DNA from 2 places in the Streptococcus sp. V913 genome. Region 2 is predicted to be linked to the other one. Evidence: predicted binding sites of a transcription regulator. Region 2 holds the regulator's gene; the other holds the start of a gene.
The links. The regulator CtsR, encoded in region 2, represses protease genes until heat stress. The targets are predictions, from matches to a motif close to TTGGTCAAAAAAGGTCAAANA.
Positions count from the first base shown of each region.

Region 1: the regulator CtsR is predicted to act here: its motif matches at 1,921-1,941, upstream of ACXYSL_RS03245 (ATP-dependent Clp protease ATP-binding subunit).

Region 1 is NZ_JBTHHX010000001.1:651,533-657,198, reverse strand. Features, by position in the region: gene pflB (formate C-acetyltransferase) at 1-1,827, shown strand, start outside; gene ACXYSL_RS03245 (ATP-dependent Clp protease ATP-binding subunit) at 2,221-4,326, shown strand; gene ACXYSL_RS03240 (S-ribosylhomocysteine lyase) at 4,386-4,868, opposite strand; gene ACXYSL_RS03235 (DUF1846 domain-containing protein) at 4,960-5,666, opposite strand, start outside.
Region 2 is NZ_JBTHHX010000003.1:131,408-137,073, forward strand. Features, by position in the region: gene ACXYSL_RS06730 (AAA family ATPase) at 1-491, opposite strand, end outside; gene ACXYSL_RS06735 (ATP-dependent Clp protease ATP-binding subunit) at 638-3,070, opposite strand; gene ACXYSL_RS06740 (CtsR family transcriptional regulator) at 3,072-3,530, opposite strand; gene ACXYSL_RS06745 (ABC transporter ATP-binding protein) at 3,649-4,377, opposite strand; gene ACXYSL_RS06750 (ABC transporter substrate-binding protein) at 4,377-5,384, opposite strand; gene ACXYSL_RS06755 (ABC transporter permease) at 5,422-5,666, opposite strand, start outside.

The DNA of each region.
Region 1 (5,666 bases), on a different contig from region 2:
CACGCTCACACTGTAACTGGTCTTCCAGATGCTTACTCACGTGGACGTATCATCGGTGTTTACGCACGTCTTGCTCTTTACGGTGCAGACTACTTGATGCAAGAAAAAGTAAACGACTGGAATGCAATTAAAGAAATTGATGAAGAAACAATCCGTCTTCGCGAAGAAGTAAACCTTCAATACCAAGCATTGCAACAAGTTGTTCGCTTGGGTGACCTTTACGGTGTTGACGTTCGCAAACCAGCGATGAACGTCAAAGAAGCTATCCAATGGGTGAACATCGCCTTCATGGCTGTCTGCCGTGTTATCAACGGTGCTGCAACATCTCTAGGACGTGTGCCAATCGTATTGGATATCTTTGCAGAACGTGACCTTGCTCGTGGTACATTTACTGAATCAGAAATCCAAGAGTTTGTTGATGATTTCGTTATGAAACTTCGTACAGTTAAATTTGCTCGTACAAAAGCTTATGACCAATTGTACTCAGGTGACCCAACTTTCATCACAACTTCTATGGCTGGTATGGGTAACGACGGTCGTCACCGTGTTACTAAGATGGACTACCGTTTCTTGAACACTCTTGACAACATCGGTAACTCTCCAGAGCCAAACTTGACAGTTCTTTGGACTGACAAATTACCTTATAGCTTCCGTCGCTACTGTATGCACATGAGCCATAAACACTCTTCTATCCAATACGAAGGTGTAACAACAATGGCTAAAGACGGATATGGTGAAATGAGCTGTATTTCATGCTGTGTGTCACCACTTGACCCAGAAAATGAAGAACAACGTCACAACATCCAGTACTTCGGTGCTCGTGTTAACGTATTGAAAGCCCTTCTTACTGGTTTGAACGGTGGTTACGACGATGTTCACAAAGACTACAAGGTATTTGACATAGAACCAATCCGTGACGAAGTTCTTGAATTCGAATCAGTTAAAGCGAACTTTGAAAAATCTCTTGACTGGTTGACTGACACTTACGTAGATGCTTTGAACATCATCCACTACATGACTGATAAGTACAACTACGAAGCGGTTCAAATGGCCTTCTTGCCAACTAAACAACGTGCTAACATGGGATTCGGTATCTGTGGATTTGCCAATACTGTTGACACATTGTCAGCAATCAAGTACGCTACAGTTAAACCAATCCGTGACGAGGATGGCTACATCTACGATTACGAAACAATCGGTGAATACCCACGTTGGGGTGAAGATGACCCACGTTCAAACGAATTGGCAGAATGGTTGATTGAAGCTTACACAACTCGTCTACGTAGCCACAAACTCTACAAGAACGCAGAAGCTACAGTATCACTTTTGACCATCACATCTAACGTTGCTTACTCTAAACAAACTGGTAACTCACCAGTCCACAAAGGTGTATACCTCAACGAAGATGGTTCTGTGAACTTGTCTAAACTTGAATTCTTCTCACCAGGTGCTAACCCATCTAACAAAGCTAAAGGTGGATGGTTGCAAAACTTGAACTCACTTGCTAGCCTTGACTTTGGTTATGCAGCTGATGGTATCTCATTGACAACTCAAGTTTCACCTCGTGCTCTTGGTAAAACTCGTGACGAACAAGTAGACAACTTAGTAACAATCCTTGATGGTTACTTCGAAAACGGTGGACAACACTGTAACTTGAACGTAATGGACTTGAAAGATGTTTATGACAAGATTATGAATGGCGAAGATGTCATCGTTCGTATCTCAGGATACTGTGTAAACACCAAATACCTCACTCCAGAACAAAAAACTGAATTAACACAACGTGTCTTCCACGAAGTTCTTTCAATGGATGATGCATTGAGCTAAGATTTTAAATTAAATAGAAAAGGCCAGTTGGAAACGACTGGCTTTTTGCGTCCTTGAAAAATTTTAAAAAATTAGTCAAATTTGGTCAAAAAGTTATTGACTTTTACTGACCAAAGTGATATAGTAGAAACATAAGGAAAATGAATTCCTTAAAAAGCTCATTTTCAACGAATTAGTCTTTGAGAATGAGGTATAGAATCCCGAGAAAGGGGTGAGGCCTATGTTAAATCTAACAGACTTTGAAAAGAAGATGATAAAAGGCTTATTTAAGAAAGAAAAACCAGAAATCATACGTAGGGTAGCTAGTTAGCTAGTCTAAAATTTTTAAAACAAAGGTCAAAGATAGTCAATATCAGAGATCGCAAATAATTAACAATAAACGAGGTAAAGAATATGAACAACAACTTTAATAACTTTAACAACATGGATGATTTATTTAACCAATTGATGGGTGGTATGCGAGGATATAGTTCTGAAAACCGCCGTTACTTGATTAATGGACGAGAAGTGACACCTGAGGAGTTTGCTCACTATCGTGCAACTGGTCAATTACCAGGAAATGCAGAATCTGATGCGCAAATGCAACAACACGCTTCAGGTATGAAACAAGACGGTGTCCTTGCTAAACTAGGTCGAAACTTGACCGCAGAAGCTCGCGAGGGCAAGTTGGATCCTGTTATCGGACGAAACAAGGAAATTCAAGAAACATCTGAAATCCTCTCACGTCGTACCAAAAACAATCCTGTACTTGTCGGAGATGCAGGTGTTGGTAAGACTGCAGTTGTCGAAGGTCTAGCGCAAGCCATTGTGAACGGAGATGTTCCAGCTGCCATCAAGAACAAGGAAATTATTTCTATTGATATCTCAGGTCTTGAGGCTGGTACTCAATACCGTGGTAGCTTTGAAGAAAACGTTCAAAACTTAGTCAATGAAGTGAAAGAAGCAGGAAATATTATCCTCTTCTTTGATGAAATCCACCAAATCCTTGGCGCTGGCTCAATCGGAGGAGACAGTGGTTCTAAAGGGCTTGCGGATATTCTCAAGCCAGCTCTCTCTCGTGGTGAATTGACCGTTATTGGAGCGACAACTCAAGACGAATACCGTAACACCATCTTGAAAAATGCAGCTCTTGCTCGTCGTTTCAACGAAGTGAAGGTCAATGCTCCTTCAGCAGAGGATACCTTTAAAATCCTTCAAGGAATTCGTGACCTCTATCAACAACACCACAATGTTATCTTGCCAGATGAAGTCTTGAAAGCAGCAGTGGATTATTCTATCCAATACATTCCACAACGCAGCTTGCCAGATAAGGCTATTGACCTTGTAGACGTAACGGCTGCTCACTTGGCAGCTCAACATCCTGTAACAGATGTGCATGCTGTTGAACGGGAAATTGAGGCAGAAAAAGACAAGCAAGAAAAAGCAGTTGAGGCAGAAGATTTTGAAGCAGCTCTCAATGCCAAAATACGTATTGCAGAATTAGAGAAAAAAGTCGAAAACCACACAGAAGACATGAAAGTGACTGCAAGCATCAACGATGTGGCTGAATCTGTGGAACGAATGACAGGTATCCCAGTTTCACAAATGGGAGCATCAGATATCGAACGTTTGAAAGATATGGCTCATCGCTTGGAACACAAGGTTATCGGCCAAGACAAGGCGGTTGAAGCTGTAGCTCGTGCTATCCGTCGTAACCGTGCTGGTTTTGATGAAGGCAATCGCCCAATCGGTAGCTTCCTCTTTGTAGGTCCAACTGGGGTTGGTAAGACAGAACTTGCTAAGCAATTAGCGCTCGATATGTTTGGTACTAAAGATGCGATCATTCGCTTGGATATGTCTGAATACAGTGACCGCACAGCCGTATCTAAATTAATCGGTACAACAGCAGGTTATGTTGGGTATGATGACAATAGCAATACCTTGACAGAACGTGTTCGTCGCAATCCATACTCTATCATTCTCTTGGACGAAATTGAAAAGGCTGATCCTCAAGTAATTACCCTTCTCCTCCAAGTCTTGGATGACGGTCGTTTAACTGATGGTCAAGGAAATACAGTGAACTTTAAGAACACGGTCATTATCGCGACATCAAATGCTGGATTTGGCTATGAAGCTAACTTGACAGAAGATGCGGATAAACCAGAGTTGATGGATCGTTTGAAACCATTCTTCCGTCCAGAGTTCCTTAACCGCTTTAACGCAGTTATCGAGTTCTCACACTTGAATAAGGAAGACCTTTCTAAGATTGTGGACTTGATGTTGGCGGAAGTCAACCAAACTTTGGCTAAGAAAGACATTGATTTGGAAGTTAGTCAAGCAGCTAAGGACTTTATCACAGAAGAAGGTTATGACGAAGTTATGGGTGTTCGTCCTCTCCGTCGCGTGGTGGAACAACAAATTCGTGATAAGGTGACGGACTTCCACTTGGATCACCTAGATGCTAAACATTTGGAAGCAGATATGGAAGATGGCGTTTTGGTCATTCGTGAAAAAGCCTAACTCAAGATTTTGAGAATAAAAAAAGAAGGAACTAGCTAAAAGCTGGTTCCTTTTTGTGTTTAGATGATATGGCGCTCAAAGGCATCATCTGAGATTCCTTGTTCCAAGATGAGTTTCGCCCATTCTTTAGCAGAAAAGAGGCTGTGGTCCTTGTAGTTTCCGCAAGATTCGATGGTTGTTCCAGGGACATCTTCCCAAGTAGTGGTTTCCGCGATTTCCTTGAGCGAATCCTTGATAACAGCAGCAATTTCAGCACTGGTATGGCGTCCCCACATAATCATGTGGAAGCCTGTACGGCAACCAAATGGGGAACAATCAATCATCCCGTCGATTCGAGTACGGATGAGTTTGGCCAAGAGGTGCTCGATAGTGTGAAGGCCAGCGGTAGGGATTGAGTCTTCGTTCGGTTGCACCAAGCGAATATCATAGTTGGAGATGATGTCTCCCTTTGGTCCGGTTTCTTCCCCAATCAAGCGAACATAGGGTGCTTTAACAATAGTGTGGTCAAGTTCAAAACTTTCAACAATAACTTCTTTTGACATGGTAGTTCCTTTCAGTTTTCTTTTTTCATTATATCATAAAGGGTGCTGTTGAGATAGAGAGAAAACCTCTCCGATGAAGGAGAGGTTTGAATTATTTCCGATACAAGCGGTCGTATTGGTAGAATGGGTCAAAGGTTACGTTGATACCCAATTTTCGTAGGACATTCTTGTCTTCATCGGTCAAGATGATGGTTGAATGAGCTTCGCTTCCTTTGAGATTCCCAAGTTCTTCCATGGCACGCGCAGCATCAGGATTTTCCATAGCTGTGATGGCTAGCGCAATCAAAATTTCATTTGAGTGGAGGCGAGGATTGCGGCTACCTAGATGATTGATTTTAAGACCTTGAATTGGTTTGACGACTTCAGGCTCGATGAGTTTCACTTCCTTAGCGATGTCAGCTGATTTTTTGATGGCATTGATTAAGGCAGCGGCTGTAGGACCAAAGAGTTCAGAGTTCTTACCAGTGACAATTTCCCCGCTTGGCAATTCAAGGGCTAGGGCAGGACCACCAGTTTCTTCTGCTTTTTGGCATGCAGCAACAGCAACCTTACGGTCTGCAGGAGTGATACCGAGGTCGTTCATGAGCAGTTCAATTTTCTTGACAGCAGATTCGTCAACTTTTTCAGCTTTGAAATCAAGGACTGTTTGATAGTAACGACGAATGATTTCTTGTTTAGAAGCTTCGATAGCAGCCTCATTATCTGTAATAGCGAAGCCAACCATATTGACACCCATGTCTGTTGGAGAAGCGTATGGAGATTCGCCGAGGATGCGCTCTAACATGCGCTTGAGCACTG
Region 2 (5,666 bases):
AGCACTTTCTTGGTAAACTGACGTCGGAAAGGTTGAGCGATGTATTTCCAATATTCGCTTGGATTTTCTCGAATCATAGTCGATGAGATACCAAACTTTCTTTCTTGCAAGACGGTGCCAAATCCACGTTTAGCTAGTTCTTGCTGGTATTCTTCTTCTCCCACAAAGAAAGTCAGTTCTTGCTGGGTTTCATCATAGGAAATCTCCGCTAACATCTGGTCCAACCACTCCTGCCAACCCATAGGGTAACGGGGAAGGTTGGTCTCATCCAGCTTGCAGACAGAGGTCAACTCGTCATCACGAAAAGCCTCTCGGATATAGCGAAATCGTTTTTGAAGACTTAAACCTACCTGCTCACCTCGATCTCCCTCGTATCCTGAAACGACTACCCAGACCTGGTCACACTGGCGCTTCGCTCGCTGAATCAGATCGATATGCCCTTGATGGAGAGGGGCAAAGGTTCCAAATACCACTGCTGTTTTCTTTTTCATAAACGTTTTACCTTTTTATTATTTTTGATATTTTTATTTTCTATGTTTTTATTATATACTATATTTTTGTTTTGTCAATAGTTTTTTATCATTTTTTATAAAAAAGTAGCAAAAAAAGAATCAGGATTGCTCCTGACTCTCCATTTTTAAGCAATATCAAATTTTAATTGACCAGCTTTAACACCTATCTTGAGGGTCTTGCCTGCTACTAGTTCTCCCTTGAGAAGGAGTTCTGCTAGCTTGTCTTCCACTTCTGTTTGCAGGGTTCTGCGAAGTGGGCGAGCTCCCATTTCTGGATCATATCCTTGACTTGCTAGTAACTTCAACGCTGAAGCTTGCAGTTTCAAGTCGATGCCCTTCTCAGCGAGGCTAGCAATCAATGGTTTCACCATAATCTTGACAATTTCCTGCATGTGTTCGCTATCTAAGCTATGGAAGACCACCTTTTCATCAATACGGTTGATAAACTCTGGTCGATAAGCTTTTTTCAACTCTTCAAAGATTCGTTTTTCCATATTTTCCTGGTCAAAACGAATGTCCTTGGCCCCAAAGCCGACCGTCTTGTCATCACGAAGAGCCGTCGCACCAAGGTTTGACGTCATGATGATAATGGTATTTGAAAAATCAACCTTGCGCCCCTTGCTATCTGTCAAGACGCCGTCGTCCAGAACCTGCAAGAGAACATTAAAGATATCTGGGTGGGCCTTTTCTACCTCGTCAAATAGAAGAACGGAGTATGGTTTGTTGCGAACCTTCTCAGTCAACTCCCCACCTTCTTCGTAGCCCACATAACCCGGAGGAGCTCCATTGAGACGGCTAGCCGCAAATTTCTCCATATACTCACTCATATCAAAGCGAATAAGGGCTGATTCGTCATCAAAGAGGACTTCTGCCAGAGCCTTGGCCAATTCGGTCTTACCGACTCCTGTCGGCCCTAGGAACATAAAGGAACCAATCGGACGCTTGTGACTACGAATTCCTGACTGGTTGCGGCGAATCGCACGGCTAATGCTTGAAACAGCTTGATCTTGACCGATGACACGTTTGTGTAGTTCAGCTTCCAAGTTCAGGTATTTCTTGGCATCCGTTTGCGTCAGTTTTTGGACTGGAATCCCTGACAAGCGACTCAAGGTAGTCAAAATTTCAGATTCTGTTACCAAATCTTTATAGACAGGGACTTCCTGCTCTTTTGCGATTAGCTGAGCAGCTTGTTTCCACTTGCCATCCATCAAGGCCTTGTCAGCTGGACTCAAATCGGATTCGTCTGTTTTCACCTGCTTGGATTTGTTTTGCACTGTTGCTGCCGCTTCATCCAATAGATCGATGGCAGAGTCTGGTAAGTGACGACTGGTCAAGTAACGATGCGCCATCTTGACAGCTGTTTCAACAGCTTCATCTGTGATTTGCACACGGTGGTGTTTCTCATAGGTGGCCTTCAAACCTTGCAAAATGGTCATACTGTCAGCTAGACTTGGCTCTTCAATCGTCACTTTTGCAAAACGACGAGAAAGAGCTGCGTCTTTTTCGATGTGTTTTTGGTATTCTTCCTGAGTGGTTGCACCAACTGTTCTCAGAGTTCCACGAGCTAAGGCTGGCTTCAAGATATTGGCTGCATCCAGAGTCGAATCAATACCGCTACCAGAACCCATGATGGTGTGGAGTTCATCGATAAAGAGGATCACTTTGCCATCTTCCTCGATATCCTTGATGATGTTGTTCATACGCTCTTCAAAGTCACCACGGAAACGTGTCCCTGCAACGACATTCATCAAATCAAGCTCTAGAACACGCATCTTTGCCATCTCCGCAGGTACATCCCCACTGGCAATACGCTGAGCAAGACCAAGTGCCAGAGCTGTTTTCCCGACACCCGCATCTCCAACCAAGACCGGATTGTTCTTGGTCTTCCGACTCAAAATCTGAATCATACGTGAGATTTCCTTGTCTCGACCGATAACTGGCTCTAACTTGCCAGAACGCGCTTGCTCCGTTAGGTCATGCGTGTAGTCCTCTAAACCGCCACTTTGAGCTTGAGGCATGCCCATCATATTGGCCATGGAATTTTGCTTGTCAGTTACTGTGCGATGACGTTGACGCAAAGCCTTGAGATCTTCTCTTGTCCATCCTGCACGCTCTTCTAGATTGCGACGAAGAGCAGCAATTCTGACCTGATCTTTCTGGTCCTCATAAGAAAAGCCTGCTCTCTCCAAGATGCGTGTCGCCAAGGCATTTCCGTCATGCAAGATTGCATAGAGGACATGCTCTGTCCCTAGCACCTTTGCGTGGACCACTGAGGCCACATACTCTGCTTCTGCAAAGAGAACTTCCAAACGATGGGAAAAGGGTAATTCTGTAAAGGTTTCGTCTTGGCTATAGTCCGTTTCAGTCAGTTCCAACGCAACCTCTTCTAAACGGTCCATTTCATAAGGATAATCGTTTAAAGTCGCACCTGCCACACTGTAACTGTGATTGGACATGGCAATCAATAAATGCCAAGACTCTAGGTAATGAGCTCCAAAATGGCTTGCAACCATGTAGGCACTTTCGATACATTCATTCAATGCTTTTGAATAGTTCATCTTACTTCTCTTTTCTATCTACCTCTTGTAATAGCTGTCGGAGCATATTGGCACGGACAACTGAAGATTCTTCCCCTAGGACACGATCCGTTGCTACTGAAGTCAGCAAGGTCATCTCTTGCTTGGTCATCAGGTCCTGCTCCACCAAAAGCTGGAGAATATCCTCATAAATCTCCTGACTAACTCGCTCACCAATCGAGTAAAGCAAATCGCGGAGCATCTCATGATGATTGGAAAACTCAATCCGTCCGATTCGAATGTAGCCTCCACCACCACGCTTGCTCTCAACTAAGTAACCTCTACTTTCCGTAAAGCGTGTCTTGATGACGTAGTTAATCTGACTTGGCACAACCTGGAAGGTATCAGCTAACTGGCTCCGTTGCAATTCCACGATACCAGACTGGTCTAAAATCGCCTTGATATAGGCTTCGATATGATCTGATGTATTTTTAAATCTCATAGTAAATCAAACTCCTTCTTTGAACCTTGACTATCTTTGACTATTATACCGAAATTTTTGATTTTTTTAAAGAAAAAGGGCGCTGGTAAAGGATAATCTTCACCAACTCCCTATTTTTCTACTTATCTAATCCCAATTCTGCTAATATTTGTCGTTTATAGGCAATTTTTTGGACTTCCTTGTCTTCGCTCTGGGACCAATCTAGTTTGACTTCAGAAACAATCTGTCCCGGCCGATTTTTTAGGATATAGATGCGGTCGCTAAGATTGAGGGCCTCTTCAATACTATGTGTGATGATCAAGGTCGTTAGCTGCAACTGCTTATGAATCTCCAGATACCAAGCGTGTAGTTCCATCTTTGTCATCTCATCCAAAGCACTAAAGGCCTCATCCAAGAGAAAGAGTTTGTGCCCAAAAAGGTAGGTACGAAGCAAGGCCACACGTTGCCGCATCCCACCACTGAGCTCATGAGGATACTTATCCCGTACGGCTGTCAGCTGGAAGGTCGCAAGGATATCATCCGCTCGGGCAATAGCTTCCGCCTTATCCACCTTTTGAATCAAGAGGGGCAGGATGATATTGCCAAGCACCGTCTTGTGCTCCAAGAGGAGATCCTTTTGCAACATATAACTCACGCGCCCCTTGGGATTCTCCTCTCCATCAAGGACAATTCTTCCCGACTGGACTTCTAAAATTCCTGCAATCAGGTTAAAGAGGGTAGTCTTGCCTACACCACTGGGACCTAGGATAGAAACCACTTCACCCGAAGTCACCTGTAGGTTAATGTCCTCTAAAATCTTTTCATCGTCGTAGGCATAGCTTACGTGTTCTAGTCTAATTTCTGTCATTATTTTACAAATTCATTAGTGAAGCCTTTGTCAGTCAAGTCTTCTTTGAGGATCCCATTTTCTTTATCCCACTTGTAGAAGGCATTCCAGCGTTCTGCGTCAAATTGTCCCCATTTTTCCTTGTCGCTTGCGTATTCTTTTGACAAGTATTTTTGCGATTCGATGACAAAGTCACGTTTTTCCTTGAGTTCAGGTGCATTCTTGATGAGAATATCCGCAGCTTCTTCTGGATGTTCCATAGCATATTGGTAGCCTTTTTTGATGGCTTGGATGACTTTACGAGCTTCTTCCTTGTTGTCTTTGAGATAGTCGTTGTTTGCGATAATAACTGGTGAGTAGTAGTCAAATTCCTTGACATAGTCTTTCAAGTACATGAAGTTGGCGTCTACACCTTGAGATTTGGCAAGGATACCGTCCCACCCATAGTAGATCCAAGCAGTGTCAAAGACGCCATTGGCAATTGGTGTGATGGAGTTTGAGTCGTTGTTTGGTACTTTTTCGACCTTTTCGAAGTCTCCACCTTGAGATTCCACCAAGGTTTTCAACATAGCAAGTTCAGTCGGGTCATTCCAAGTTCCGTATTTCTTCCCAACCAAGTCCTTTGGACTGCTGACATTGTCCGATTTACGTGAGATGATTCCTGATGTGTTGTGCTCAACGATAGCGGCAACGGCAGTGATTCCTGCACCTTTTTCCAATTTCTTAGCCATGTAGTCTTGGAAATAGATAGCAAATGGCGCCTTGCCATTGATCACCAAGTCAGACGAGCTTTCTTCAGGTGGCAATTTCAAATCAACATCCACTCCAGCTTCTTTGAAATAACCTTTTTCCTTGGCAACATACAGCCCTGTGTGGTTGGTATTTGGCGTCCAGTCTAGGATAAAGTCAATCTTCTTAACTTCTGCCTCTTTGTTGTCCTTAGAAGCAGTTCCTTGGCCACAGGCCACCAGTACGACAGCTACAAGAGCCGTTACAAGCGTTAAAAACACTTTCCATGTTTTCTTCATTTTCATTTCCTCTTTTCTTTTTTGAAACATTCTTATTCTATGAACGTTTCCATTTAATCACATATTTTTCACTAACATCGACCAATTTCATACCCAAAAGGCTGATAATCGACACCAGAATAATAATGGCAAACATGGTATCATACTGAAACAGTTTTTTAGACTGAATCATATAAACACCAAGTCCTTCAAAACCTCCCAACCACTCAGACACCACGGTTGTGATAAAGGCGTAGGAGACACTGACCCTCAATCCCGCATAAAAGTAGGGCAGGCTGACTG